Regions from separate parts of the Clostridium carnis genome, predicted to be linked through region 2. Evidence: a T-box and tRNA genes for the amino acid it is inferred to sense, from the RefSeq annotation. Region 2 holds a T-box; the other holds one or more tRNA genes.
What was found. The T-box of region 2 lies ahead of thrS (threonine--tRNA ligase). A T-box ahead of a tRNA ligase gene usually reads a tRNA of that ligase, here a tRNA-Thr.
Positions count from the first base shown of each region.

Region 1: it encodes a tRNA-Thr, which carries the amino acid that the T-box ahead of thrS (threonine--tRNA ligase) is inferred to sense. The anticodon was not compared.

Region 1 covers NZ_BAAHYS010000001.1:1,376,919-1,384,268, reverse strand. The annotation lists gene ACYQ1T_RS06440 (peptidoglycan DD-metalloendopeptidase family protein) at 11-1,156, opposite strand; gene ACYQ1T_RS06435 (DnaD domain protein) at 1,324-2,331, shown strand; gene ACYQ1T_RS06430 (ATP-binding protein) at 2,324-3,301, shown strand; tRNA gene ACYQ1T_RS06425 (tRNA-Thr) at 3,391-3,465, opposite strand; tRNA gene ACYQ1T_RS06420 (tRNA-Asp) at 3,498-3,574, opposite strand; tRNA gene ACYQ1T_RS06415 (tRNA-Val) at 3,585-3,660, opposite strand; tRNA gene ACYQ1T_RS06410 (tRNA-Glu) at 3,671-3,745, opposite strand; tRNA gene ACYQ1T_RS06405 (tRNA-Asp) at 3,782-3,858, opposite strand; tRNA gene ACYQ1T_RS06400 (tRNA-Val) at 3,867-3,942, opposite strand; tRNA gene ACYQ1T_RS06395 (tRNA-Glu) at 3,951-4,025, opposite strand; tRNA gene ACYQ1T_RS06390 (tRNA-Thr) at 4,031-4,105, opposite strand; tRNA gene ACYQ1T_RS06385 (tRNA-Asp) at 4,155-4,231, opposite strand; tRNA gene ACYQ1T_RS06380 (tRNA-Val) at 4,241-4,316, opposite strand; tRNA gene ACYQ1T_RS06375 (tRNA-Glu) at 4,325-4,399, opposite strand; gene ACYQ1T_RS06370 (hypothetical protein) at 4,540-5,121, opposite strand; gene ACYQ1T_RS06365 (BaiN/RdsA family NAD(P)/FAD-dependent oxidoreductase) at 5,215-6,462, shown strand; gene ACYQ1T_RS06360 (acyl-[acyl-carrier-protein] thioesterase) at 6,521-7,270, opposite strand.
Region 2 covers NZ_BAAHYS010000001.1:1,654,306-1,661,078, forward strand. The annotation lists gene ACYQ1T_RS07900 (O-acetylhomoserine aminocarboxypropyltransferase/cysteine synthase family protein) at 1-1,053, shown strand, start outside; gene ACYQ1T_RS07905 (homoserine dehydrogenase) at 1,078-2,298, shown strand; gene thrS (threonine--tRNA ligase) at 2,341-4,278, opposite strand; T-box leader at 4,408-4,626, opposite strand; tRNA gene ACYQ1T_RS07915 (tRNA-Leu) at 4,782-4,865, shown strand; tRNA gene ACYQ1T_RS07920 (tRNA-Gly) at 4,871-4,945, shown strand; gene ACYQ1T_RS07925 (HNH endonuclease signature motif containing protein) at 5,052-5,462, opposite strand; gene ACYQ1T_RS07930 (hypothetical protein) at 5,691-6,365, shown strand; tRNA gene ACYQ1T_RS07935 (tRNA-Gly) at 6,430-6,503, shown strand; tRNA gene ACYQ1T_RS07940 (tRNA-Lys) at 6,509-6,584, shown strand.

The DNA.
Region 1 (7,350 bases), 280 kb from region 2:
GCAGCACCTTTTATTTTTTTACTATAAAATTAACTGGATTAACAGGTTTATCATTAACTCTAAGTTCAAAATGTAAATGTGGACCTGTACTAAAACCTGTATTTCCTATTTCTCCAATTATATCTCCCTTTTTAATCTTATCTCCAACCTTTACATAAGATTTATTTAAATGAGCATAATATGTGACCATATCATTATCATGCTTAATTTTTATTAAGTTTCCATATCCACCATTATTAAACTCTGAATATATAATCTCTCCATCCATCGCAGCAATAACATCATCCCCTATATTTCCGGCAATATCTATTCCCTTATGAAATGAATTCCATCGTTCACCATATCCAGATGTCATATCTCCACCTCTAGTTGGACTCTTTAAAAAAGCTACCCCATCAATGTAAGGGTTCTTTTTACCTCTGTGTATTTCTTTACTTTTAGCTTCCTTAATAACTTTCTCTTCAATAATTTTGCTATCTACTATGTTATTATTTTTATATGTTACTTCTTTTAATACATCCTTTACTCCTACTGCCCCAGGATATTCCTTAGTTTCTCCAGTATATAAATTTTCATCATTTATAATTAACGTTGTAGGTAATATTTTTTCTGTACTTCTTTCCCTTAATACTAAAGTTACTTCTACAATATCTTTGTTTTTTTTATATTCATTATAAATTTTTTGTGCTACTTCTTCTATACTATTAATAGTTCCAGCGTCTATTCTTTTATATTCTGATCCTATATTTCCTTTAATATCTGCTGATACTATTTTATCTTTATTTATATTTTCATTATCTATGTATATTTTCAATACATAAGACAAAACATCATTAACTTTATAATCTTGTGAAATATAACCTAATGTTTCTCCTGATAATATTAACTCATTTACATAAGTTTTTCCTGTTAAAGCTGTTAATACTCCTTGAAAAAATGTATTTTTATTTTCTACATTTTGAGATTTTACTTCTACCTTATTTTCGTTAATGTAACTTCCTTTTACATTACTTTCAAATTTCTGTGTACTGTTGTAATTGGTATAGGCTTTTACATTTAGTCCTTTTCCGCCAATTACAATAAACAAAAACACTGTTAACATTATTGATGATTTTATTTTCTTAATAATACTAACCGAGTCACTTTTTGTAACCATAAACTCTCCTTTCAAAATTCTCTATATTTAAGCAACACATTTAATACTTTTCCCTATTTTTCGAATAATATTCCATTTATATATTTAATTGTTATGTTGAGCCTTATATTTCACTTTGTTATAATTAATATATTGCAAATAATAGTTGTAGAAAGGTAGATAACAATATGAGCACATTTATGCTTAAATCTAAACCTTTAAAATTTACCCCTGTAAGTAATATATTTATTGAAAAATATATGCCTAAGGCTCGTGGTGAATTTATAAAAGTATATTTATTAATGTTAAAATATAATAATACTGGAGAAATAGGAGTTAATTCTTCAATTCTAGCAAATACTTTAAACTTACTAGAATCAGATATATTAAATGCTCTTAATTATTGGAATGAAGAAGGCGTTCTTAAATTGATTCCAATTGACAAAATGGGGAATTTTGATATTGAATTTGTAGATTTATCGGATACATCTGCTAATGATGAAAGTAAAATAAACCTACTAGAGGAGCTATCCGATGAAACAAATAATGGTATGTTAAAAGATATAGAAAGACTTATAGGAAGACCTCTATCCCCTAGTGAATTTACAACATATATAAGTTGGAAAAGGGAATTTAATTTTTCTTCTGAGTTAATACTCTTACTTATAGAATACTGTGTCTCTAAAGGAAAAAGTAATACTCGTTATATTGAAAGAGTTGCAATTGCATGGAATGATATGCAAATCAAAACAATTGATGATGCACAAAATTACATAAGAAAAACTGAAGATAAATGGGGAACTTATAGAGAAATATTAAAATTCTTAGGTATTAGGAATACTGATATTATGAAACCCCAAGAAGATATGCTTGAAAAATGGACTTCTACATTTGGATTTTCTCTAGATATTATAAAAAAGGCTTGCGATATATGTTTCCAAAGATTAAATAGAGCTGATTTTAAATATATAGATGGAATTTTATCAAGCTGGAATAAAGATAATTTAAAAACAATTAAGGCTATTGAAAATAAGGAAAATAATTTTAAACTTTCCTCTAATAAGAAAACATATAATAATGGAAATAATGCTTCAAGCACTACTAAACCCCCTCTAAGATTTAATAACTTTGAGGCAAGAGAGTATGACTATGATTCTCTTGAAAAGAAACTGTTAGGATGGGATAAAGATGATTAAAGGTTACCAAAAAGAATTAGCAGATATTTATGAAAAGATTAAACTAGAAGAAAAGAAAAACTTAGAAATTAGGAGAAAATATATAGAAGAAACTTATCCTGAAATAATGGAGATTGATAAAACTATTCAAAAAAGATGTCTTCAACTCTCAATGTCTATTTTAAAAGGATTAGATTCTATAGAAATTCAAAACATAAAAGATGAAATTACAGATTTGAGGTTTAGAAAATGTGAAGCATTAGTTTCTAAAAACTTAGATCCTGATTTTTTAAATCTTAAATATAGATGTCCTAAATGTAAAGATGAAGGCTACATAGGAACAACTAAATGTTCTTGCTATAAAAATAAATTAGTTAAACTGTACTATAAAGATTCCGATTTAGAAGATTCTATTAGAAGAAATAATTTTAATACATTTGATATATCTTTATATTCTAATCGTAAGTTAGGTGATGAAGATAAATTTACACCTAGAAGAAATATAGAAAACATATTAGAGTATGTTCGAGGCCACTTTATTCCAAACTTTAATAATATTGATGATAATATATTATTTTATGGTAATTCTGGAACAGGAAAAACATTTTTAACCTGTTGTATTGCAAAAGAACTCCTTGATTCAGGATATTTAGTTATCTATAAAACTTCCGATGAACTTATTAAAAATTTAAGAGATATTAGATTTAATAATAATACAGAACTTGAAGAAATTCTTCTTAACTGTGATTTATTAATAATAGATGATTTAGCAGCTGAACAAATTACTGATTTTTCTGCTACAGAATTATTTACTTTAATAAATAAAAAAATACTTAAAAAGAAAAAAATGATTATATCTACAAATTTAACCTTACCTAGTATTACTAAAACATACAGTGAAAGAATATCATCTAGATTGTTAGGTAATTTTAAACTATATAAGTTCTATGCAGAAGATATACGAATACAAATTAATTTAAAAAATAGATAAAATAAAAGGATGGGAAATTTAATTTCCTATCCTTTTATAATTCTCTAATTAAAACTAACAAAAAAAGCTTTAGATAAATCTAAAGCTTTTGGAGCTGGCAATAGGAATCGAACCTACAACCTGCTGATTACAAGTCAGCTGCTCTACCGTTGAGCCATGCCAGCGTAAAATTATAAAACCACTTCATTTATAAAAGTGGCGACTCAGAAGGGGCTCGAACCCTCGACCTCCGGCGTGACAGGCCGGCACTCTAACCAACTGAGCTACTGAGCCATAAATATTTTGGTGGGCACAACAGGGATCGAACCTGTGACCCTCTGCTTGTAAGGCAGATGCTCTCCCAGCTGAGCTATGCGCCCAAAATAAAAATGGTGACTCCTAGGGGAATCGAACCCCTGTTACCACCGTGAAAGGGTGGTGTCTTGACCGCTTGACCAAGGAGCCATATATTAAATTGTTTTTGGTTATATCCACTAAAAGTGGCGACTCAGAAGGGGCTCGAACCCTCGACCTCCGGCGTGACAGGCCGGCACTCTAACCAACTGAGCTACTGAGCCATGTATTTTGGTGGGCACAACAGGGATCGAACCTGTGACCCTCTGCTTGTAAGGCAGATGCTCTCCCAGCTGAGCTATGCGCCCAAAATAAATGGTGACTCCTAGGGGAATCGAACCCCTGTTACCACCGTGAAAGGGTGGTGTCTTAACCGCTTGACCAAGGAGCCATATATGGAGCTGGCAATAGGAATCGAACCTACAACCTGCTGATTACAAGTCAGCTGCTCTACCGTTGAGCCATGCCAGCATATAGCTTGTTTATTTGATTTTTATATATTACCAATTTAAAATTAAATTGGCGACTCAGAAGGGGCTCGAACCCTCGACCTCCGGCGTGACAGGCCGGCACTCTAACCAACTGAGCTACTGAGCCATTATATTTTGGTGGGCACAACAGGGATCGAACCTGTGACCCTCTGCTTGTAAGGCAGATGCTCTCCCAGCTGAGCTATGCGCCCAAAATAAATGGTGACTCCTAGGGGAATCGAACCCCTGTTACCACCGTGAAAGGGTGGTGTCTTGACCGCTTGACCAAGGAGCCATGTTTAATTTTGTTTTGTTCTCTCTCCGGTTGTTCTCCCGGCGAGCACATTAACTATAATACATAAATTTTATTATAGTGTCAACACTTTTTATAAAGTTTTTTTTTATATTTAAATTATATATATTTCTACTATATTTTTAGTTTAATAGTTTTATCTTATAATCCCTTGATTCTAAGCCATTTATAGCCATTCCATACCTTGATAATTCAAGCTCTTTTTCCATTATTTCTTTTTCTATTTTTTTTATTTCAAAAGAACAAATTTCTAAAAAATCCTCTTTTTTTATTTCCTCTATATTTATATTATATCCTCTTTTTTTGAAATTTTCACCGCTAGCAATAACCTTTATGGGAATTTTTTCATTAACTACACATATAATGTCCTTCTCCCAAATTCCCCTTTTATTTACTTTATATTTATCTTTTAGCAAGTTTAATGATTTTAATTCTTCATTAAATTGTTCTTCTATATTATCTAACAATATTTTATAAAAAAATACTGATATTCCTCTATTTAATTTTATTTTTAAGAAATCCTTGTATTTAATTAAAAATTCATCTATTTCAGATTCTGTTATAAATTCTATATCTTTATGTAAAAATATATTTATACCCTTTGAATTTGGATAATTAACAACAACTTGATCATAATTCATTCTTCTAACTTTAAATTCTTTTTCAAAATCAGGATTTTGTTTGTTTTTAATTTTAACTTTCACAAAAATCACCTCATTTAAATAGTATTCCATAGTTTTATAACTTATATTACTATGATAAAATTTATTTAAATATACATTAAGGAGAAATTTTTTATGATACATCATGATTTAATTATAGTTGGTGGCGGAGCTTCTGGATTAGTTGCAGCTATTGCCGCTAAAGATTTTGGTATAGATGTTGCAATTGTAGAAGCAACAGATAGAATAGGAAAAAAAATATTAACTACTGGTAATGGAAGATGTAATATCTCAAATAATACTATATCTTTTCCTTTTCTTTCTTATCATAGTGAAAATCCAGGATTTTTTTCTCATACTCTTTCAAACTTTACTGTTGAAGATACTAAAAACTTTTTTCTTTCATTGGGGCTTCCAATAATTGAACTTCAAAATGGAAAATTATATCCTCAATCTCTACAAGCTTCTTCAGTTATAGATATTTTTAGATTAGCCTTAGAAGATAAATCAATACCTTTATACACAGAGTGTAAAATTAAAGATATCCACAAGAAGAAAACTTTTAAGTTATCCACAGATAATGAAGACTATAAATTATTCACATGCAATAAACTAATTTTAGCTTGTGGAGGAAAATCTGCTATAAAAACTGGATCAGATGGTTCTGGATATAATTTAGCAAAATCTCTAGGACATTCTGTTATAGAAACTGTTCCTGGAATAGTTCAATTAAAACTAGATTATCCTCATCTTAAAGCGTTATCTGGTATAAAATTTGATGGTTTTGCTACACTTCTAGTTGATAATAATCCAATTAGACGAGAGTTTGGAGAAATACTATTTACTGACTATGGTATTTCAGGCCCACCAATACTTCAGTTATCAGGTCATGCTTCTAAATGCATAAGTAAAAATAAACCGGTTGAAATATTAGTTGATATGATGCCTAAACTATCTCTTGAAGATATTGAAAATTTTATTGAATGTCATTTAGCTATGTTTGGTCATAGATCAATAATAGATGCATTTATAGGTGTTGTTAATAAAAAACTCATTCCTATTTTACTTAAAGAAGCTGGAATTAAAAATCTTCACTCACCTTGCTATGATATTAGCTGGACCGAAAAAAGAAACTTAATAAATCTATTGAAACAATGGAAATTTAAATGTATTGGCACTAATGGTTTTAATCAAGCTCAGGTTACTATTGGTGGAATTAATACAAAAGATATTGATTCTAAAACACTCCAATCAAAGTTAGTTAATGGTTTATATTTTTGTGGTGAAATACTTGATGTAGATGGTGATTGTGGTGGATTTAACCTTCAGTGGGCCTGGAGTTCTGGATACTCAGTCTCTTCTAATATAGCTAAAGACAAATAGAAAATAAGGATATCTTAAACTATTTATTGAAATAATTTAAGATATCCTTTTTTCTTTTCTATATTTTCTTCCATACACCAACTAATTTAGTTAACTCTTTTTCATCTGAACTTTCTATTTTATGAAGAGTAGTTAAATAGCCCTCTTCTTCCTCTCTATATGATGAAAATACATTTATTTTACTTCCATAAATACATTCTTTCTCAAAGGTTACTTTTATACTTTCTAACTTATAATTATTTAAAATATCAATTGGTAATGAATCTATTGCCCATTCTATATATTTAGTATTATTTACATGTCTATTAAAATCTATATCACTATATCTTGCTTCAAAGTCTTTTTCAAACATAGGCTCTTGAAGTCTTTCTAATCTTTCTATCTTAAAGCTTTCTTTCATATCCCCATCTAATCCATATATATCATACTGTTCTTTTGGAACCCTCATAGTTTTTCTTTTTTCTATATTTATTAGGAAGAATATCGCTTCTGCTTCTACAATAATATTTCCATTACTATCATATATTTTATATTCTCTTAAGGCATAGAATTTTTTAAATCCTATTGGCTTTGTTTCAGCTTTTATCTTCTCTCCACACTTTGGATACCTGTTTACTTTTATATTATATTGATAAAATACCCATGCCATATTTCTATCAATTAAATACTCTATTCCCCCTCCTAGTATTTCTGATTGAGTTGTTCCAACATCACATAAAATATTTATTAGTGTAGTTATTGTGCAATTTAGTTCACTATCTACTTCATAGTAATGTACTTCATATTCTTTGCTATATAACTTTCCCATAACTCCTCCTATATACAGTGCTAAATATTAATTTAAATTAACTAAAAACTCTGTAGAATTTTACTACAGAGTTTTATATT
Region 2 (6,773 bases):
GGGATTGGAGCAGTAGCAACTGCATCAGGTCAGGCAGCCATATTATATTCAATATTAAATATTTGTAAGGTTGGGGATCATATTATATCTACATCAACTTTATATGGGGGAACTGTTAATTTATTTACTGTTAATTTAAAAAGAATGGGTATAGATGTAACTTTTGTTGATCCAGAAGCTGATGTAGAGGAAATATTATCAAAAGCAAATAAAAACACTAAATTAATCTATGGAGAAACAATAGGAAATCCAGGACTTAATATATTAGATTTTGATAAGTTTGCAAAAATAGCATCTAAATTAAAGATTCCATTTATAGTAGATAATACTTTAGGAACTCCTTATCTTTGTAATCCCTTTGAGCATGGGGTAAATATAATTGTACATTCTACAACAAAGTATTCAGATGGACACGCTCAAACTATTGGTGGAATTGTTGTAGATGGTGGAAATTTTAATTGGAGTAATGGAAAATTTCAAGATTTTGTAGAGCCAGATCCAAGTTATCATGGAATATGCTATGTAGAGACTTTTAAAGAGGGAGCATATATAAATAAATTAAGAGTAACCTTAGGTAGAGATTTAGGTGCATGTCAAAGTCCATTTAATGCTTATTTAACTAATTTAGGTTTAGAAACATTACATTTAAGGATGGAAAGACATTCTCAAAATGCTTTAAAGCTTGCTAAATGGTTACAAGATAATCCGAAGGTAAGTTGGGTTAACTATCCTTATCTTGAGAATAGCAAAGAGTATGAAAAGGCAAAAAAATACCTTAAGGGTGGCGCAAGTGGAATTTTAACTTTCGGAATAAAAGGGGATATAGAAGATGCTACAAAGTTTACTAAAGCTTTAAATTTAGTATCATTAGTAGTTACGTTAGGTGATGCTAGAAGTAGTATTTTACATCCAGCAACAACAACACATAGCCAACTATCAGAAGAAGAACAAAAAGCAAGTGGTGTAACAGCAGATATGTTAAGAGTTTCAGTTGGAATAGAAGGAATAGATGATATAATAGAAGATTTTGAAAATGCATTTAAGGTAATATAGAATTAACTATAAGAGGGGGATATTATGACTAAAATAGCTGTTATGGGGTATGGAGTTGTAGGGACAGGGTTAGTTGAGATAATTGATAAGAATAGAGAAAGTAATAATAAAGATATAATAATAACAAGTATATTAGTTAAGAATATAGAAAAGCATAAAGATAAAAAACATAATAATATTTTAACTGTAGATATAGAAGAGCTATTTTCTAAGGAAAGTGATATAGTCATTGAAGTTATTGGAGGGCTACATCCAGCTTATGAGTATGTAAAAAGAGCGTTGAATTATAAAAAACATGTTATTACAGCAAATAAGGATTTAATAGCAGAATATGGAGAGGAGCTTTTTAAAGTAGCAGAAGAAAGTGAAGTTACAATAAAGTTTGAAGCTGCTGTAGGTGGAGGAATACCTATAATAAAACCCTTAACCGAATCACTTTCAGGAAATAATATAATGTCTATTAAAGCAATATTAAATGGAACTACAAATTTTATATTAACAAAAATGGATAGAGAGAAGGTAAGTTATGAGGAGGCACTATCTGAAGCTCAAAAACTTGGATTTGCAGAGGCCAATCCAGATTCGGATGTTTTAGGATATGATGCTGCAAGAAAATTATCTATATTATCATCTATAGCTTATAATGAAAAGGTATATTGGAAAGAGCAAAGAATTGAAGGAATAACTAAATTAGATTTAATGGATTTTAAATATGCAAAAATGGTTAATAGTAGAGTTAAGCTTTTAGCAATAAGTGAGAAAACAGACGATGGTATATACTGTGTAGTAAGGCCTAGTTTAATTTCTGAAAATAATATTTTATCATTAATAGATAATGAAGTTAATGCTATTATTTTAGATGGAGATTCAGTTGGTGAAGCCTCATTTATAGGAAAAGGAGCAGGAATGCTTGCAACAGGAAGTGCTGTATTTAGTGATTTAAATGATTTAGTAGAAAATAGGTATTTGAAAAGTAAATTATTTAGTGGAAGTGAAGCTAAAATAAACAAAATCTATAATAAAGAATGTAGTGCCATCTTAAGAGTAGAAACTAATAATCAACATGAAGTAATTAAGGATTTTTCGACTAAATTCAAATATGTTAGAATATTAAATGCAGAGATAGAAGGTGAAATAGGATTATTTATAGAAGCAAAATCTGAAGCAGACATAGATGAATTCATAGAATCTATTAAAGAAAAGAAACATATATTTAAAATTAAAAAAATGATAAAAGTAGCCTAATAAAAAGGGGGTAGATTATTAAATAATCTACCCTAAAGTTTTTTACTTTTCCTTATTAGCTATTTCTAGTATTAATCTATTTTTTAGATCAGAAGTTTTAATTGCTCCTTCTTCACCATTTTTTCTACTTCTTACAGAAGCTTCATTATTAGCAGCTTCTTTTTCCCCAACAACTAAAATGTAAGGAATTCTTTCAAGTCTAGCTTCTCTAATTTTATAACCAATTTTTTCAGCTCTATAGTCAGCAGTTATTTTAATTCCAGCATTTTTGAAGTCTTTAACTATTGATTCAGCATAATCGTTATATTTATCTGAAATTGGAAGTACAATAGCTTGAGTTGGTGCTAACCAAGTTGGGAATGCACCAGCATATTTTTCTATAAGCATTGCTAAAGTTCTTTCATAACATCCAATTGATGATCTATGAATTATAAATGGAATTTTCTTTTCTCCATTTTTATCAATATAGCTCATACCAAATCTTTCAGCTAAAGCAAAGTCTATTTGAACTGTGATAATTGTATCTTCCTTACCATGAACATTCTTAAATTGTATATCAAGCTTTGGTCCATAGAAGGCAGCTTCACCATCAGCTTCTTTATAGTTAATACCAATATGATCTAATATGTTTTTCATTAAGCCTTGAGCATTTTCCCAGTCTTTTTCAGCTCCAATATATTTTTCTTTATTCTTTGGATCCCACTTTGAAAATCTGTAGCTTATATCTCCATCTATACCAAGAGTAGACATTATGTGATTAATTAAATCTACACAACCTTTGAATTCTTCTTCTAATTGTTCAGGAGTACATACTATGTGTCCATCTGCAAGAGTAAATTGTCTAACTCTTATTAGTCCATGCATTTCTCCAGAAGATTCATTTCTACAAAGAGTAGCAGTTTCAGCATATCTTATTGGCAAATCTCTATAGCTATGTTGTTCAGCATTATAAATTGAGAATTGGAATGGACAAGTCATTGGTCTTAATGCAATAACCTCAGAGTCTTTTTCTTCATCACCTAAAACAAACATTCCATCTTTGTAATGATCCCAGTGGCCTGAAACTTTATATAAATCATTTTTAGCCATATTAGGAGTTTTAGTTAAAGAGTAACCTCTTTTTTCTTCTTCATCTTCAACCCATCTTTGTAAAGTTTGAACTATTCTAGCTCCCTTAGGCATTAATAATGGTAAACCTTGACCTATATTTTCATCAGTAGTAAATAATTTAAGTTCTCTACCTAATTTATTATGGTCTCTCTTTTTAGCTTCTTCTAAAGCTTCTAAGTGAGCGTCTAAATCAGCTTTCTTTAAGAAGGCAGTTCCATAAATTCTTGAAAGCATTTTGTTCTTTTCGTCACCTTTCCAGTAAGCACCTGCACTTCTAAGAAGTTTTATAGCTTTAACATTTTTTAATGACATCAAGTGTGGTCCAGCACATAAATCAGTAAAATCACCCATTTTGTAGAATGAAATAACTTCATCTTCTCCTAAGTCATTAATAAGTTCAACTTTATAAGGTTCATTAGCTTCTTCCATAAGCTTTAAAGCTTCAGATCTTGGTAATTCAAATCTTTCTATAGAAGGATTTTCTTTTATTATTTTTCTCATTTCATCTTCAATTTTTACTAAATCTTCAGCAGAAAAAGAAGTATCTAAATCAAAATCATAGTAAAATCCATTAGAAATAGCTGGTCCTATAGCTAATTTAGCATTAGGATATAATCTTTTAACAGCATAAGCTAATACATGAGATATGCTATGTCTTAATGCATCTTTACCTTCTTCAGAGTCAAATGTACATATTGAAAGGTCTGAATCTTCATTTACAGTATGACGTAAATCTACAACCTCTCCATTAACAATACCACAGCAAGCATTTCTAGCTAATCCTTCACTAATTCCTTTAGCTATATCAAGAACTGAAATACCAGCTTCAAATTCTTTTATTGATCCATCTTTTAAAGTAATTTTAATCATAATAATTTCTCCTTTCAAAATTAAATATATAGTTATAAATTAAGTTAAATATCAGTGACGAATATCTTTTATAAAATATAGATAATACTTAAAAAATAAAAAAAGCCCTCGTCACAATTTCTATAATAGAAAAGGGACGAGAGCATTAAATTCCCGCGGTTCCACCCTTAATTGCCTAAAATAAATATAGTAGGCCTCTTAAAGTAAATATCGTAACGTGATAAAACGGACTTTATTAGAGTCACTCAGAGGGGGTCTTCAACTAATTTCATATAAGAATACTTCCACCAAATGTAATCTCTCTCTGAAAATGAAGTTTTAGTTTACTCTTCTCTTCAACGTGTTTTCATTATTTGTTATTAATTATAATAATATAAAATATTAATGTCAATAAAAGTTGAATTAAATATTCAAAATAAAAGAAATATTATATTACATAACATTGAGAATTTTTATAAATATATTGATTTTTATATAATAACTATTTATAATATAAAGAGTAAGCAGATGTGGCGGAATTGGCAGACGCACTAGACTTAGGATCTAGCGCCATTGGCGTGGGGGTTCGACTCCCTTCATCTGCACCATATTTGCGGAAGTGGCTCAATGGTAGAGCGTCACCTTGCCAAGGTGAATGTTGCGGGTTCGAGTCCCGTCTTTCGCTCCAAAAAATAACACAGTAAAGTACTGTGTTATTTTTTTATTTTAAATATGAATATATATATAGAAAAAAGGCTATCATATAATAGCCCTTTTAAATATAAAGTTAAAATTTAGCTAATATTAATACTATGAAAAAGTCGTTCAAGTTCAAGCTCTTCAAGCATAGTATAAGAATAAAGTTTACCACCCATAAGTGTTTTTATAATTTGTTCTTTAGAGTAACCTTCTTTAAAAAGCTTAAGTTTTTTAATTAATCTTTTTAAAGACGAGTTAGAAATATTTAGAAGTTTTAAAAGTTCCTTCGCAGTATAGTAATCCTTTGGTAGTAAATTAAAAAGCTTGTCTTGAAGTTCAAGCTTATATTTTAAATCAGTTTCTATACAGTGATGTGGACCAGTCTTTCCTCTATGGTGGTAATTACAAAGATATTTATAGTTTAGTTCTATATCGTAGCCACCTTCGTGTTTGTGAACTATATGATGAATATCTGCTGTTGCCCCGCAAATTTCACAGTGGTACAAATTAATGCCTCCTTTATAATATCCTTATATATAATTATAAGGTAAAAATAATTAAAACTCAAACTAATGACTAGTATAGTTTTTTCAGAATATTAAAACTATAAAGTGTTTGGAATTACCTCTTTATAATCCGAAAAAACGCTTGAAACATAGTAATACATACCTTATAATATATTGTATAAGGGATATATTATATTATAGTATTTTATAGAAAGAAAGGTGATAAAGGTGAGACATAATTATGATTCTTTCAACTATTGGGAAAGCTTAATTAATGAAAACAAAACTATAAGAGGGCATATGTTTATGGAAAAACTACCTACTGAAAAAAGCCTTTATATTCACACCCTAGTTTTTTGCAAAAATAATGGTATTAACAATATTTGGAGTTATTTCCCAGATGAAAATACACTTTTAGGATATATTCAATATTCATTTTTACAAGAAGCTTTTTACAAATGGATATATGGAAAAGAAAGAATGGTTGTTAAAATACCAAATGTACCAGTTGAAAAAATAATAGAAGATGGCGAAGCCAATGGAAAAATTACAAAAGAAGAATCTGAAAATATGAGAAAGCATTTACAAATGCTTAGAGCGTGTTGGGGATTACCAAGAGAGAAGCTTATAAGACAATTAAATAAATTTTCTAGAGATTTCAATAGAACTTGGTATGGAGATAATAGAGAATTTTTATATTTAAAAATATTTAGTACAGCGGAAGAACTTGGAGAGTTTGTTATAAATTCTAGTTATATGACTACTTCAGAAAGTGAATTTTCTGAAAAAACAGGAACGAGCATAGCATTATGGAAAGACATATGTAGAGATTCAGTTAAAAATAGAAGAAAAGGCGAGCAATTTAGAGATATTTTGCTAAAATCTTTAACAGAAATAATATAATTTTTAAAAATCTTATTGACAGTAATTAAAATAGTAAGTATAATAATTACTGTAAATAAGATTTGCGGGTGTAGCTCAATGGTAGAGCCCTTGCCTTCCAAGCAAGTTACGTGAGTTCGATTCTCATCACCCGCTCCATTTATGCGTTATTAGCTCAGTTGGTAGAGCACCTGACTCTTAATCAGGGTGTCCCGGGTTCGAATCCCTGATGACGCACCAAAAAGAGATTAACTTAAGTTAATCTCTTTTTTTATAGATAAATATTAATTAAATAAAAAAGAAAAAGTACCATATGGTACTTTTTAAAACATAAGGAGTTTGGGATTGGGACTTGGGGAATCCTATATTAAATTATTGGCTATATTTTTAATTTTTATACATAAATAAAAATTAAAATTTAAGATTTAT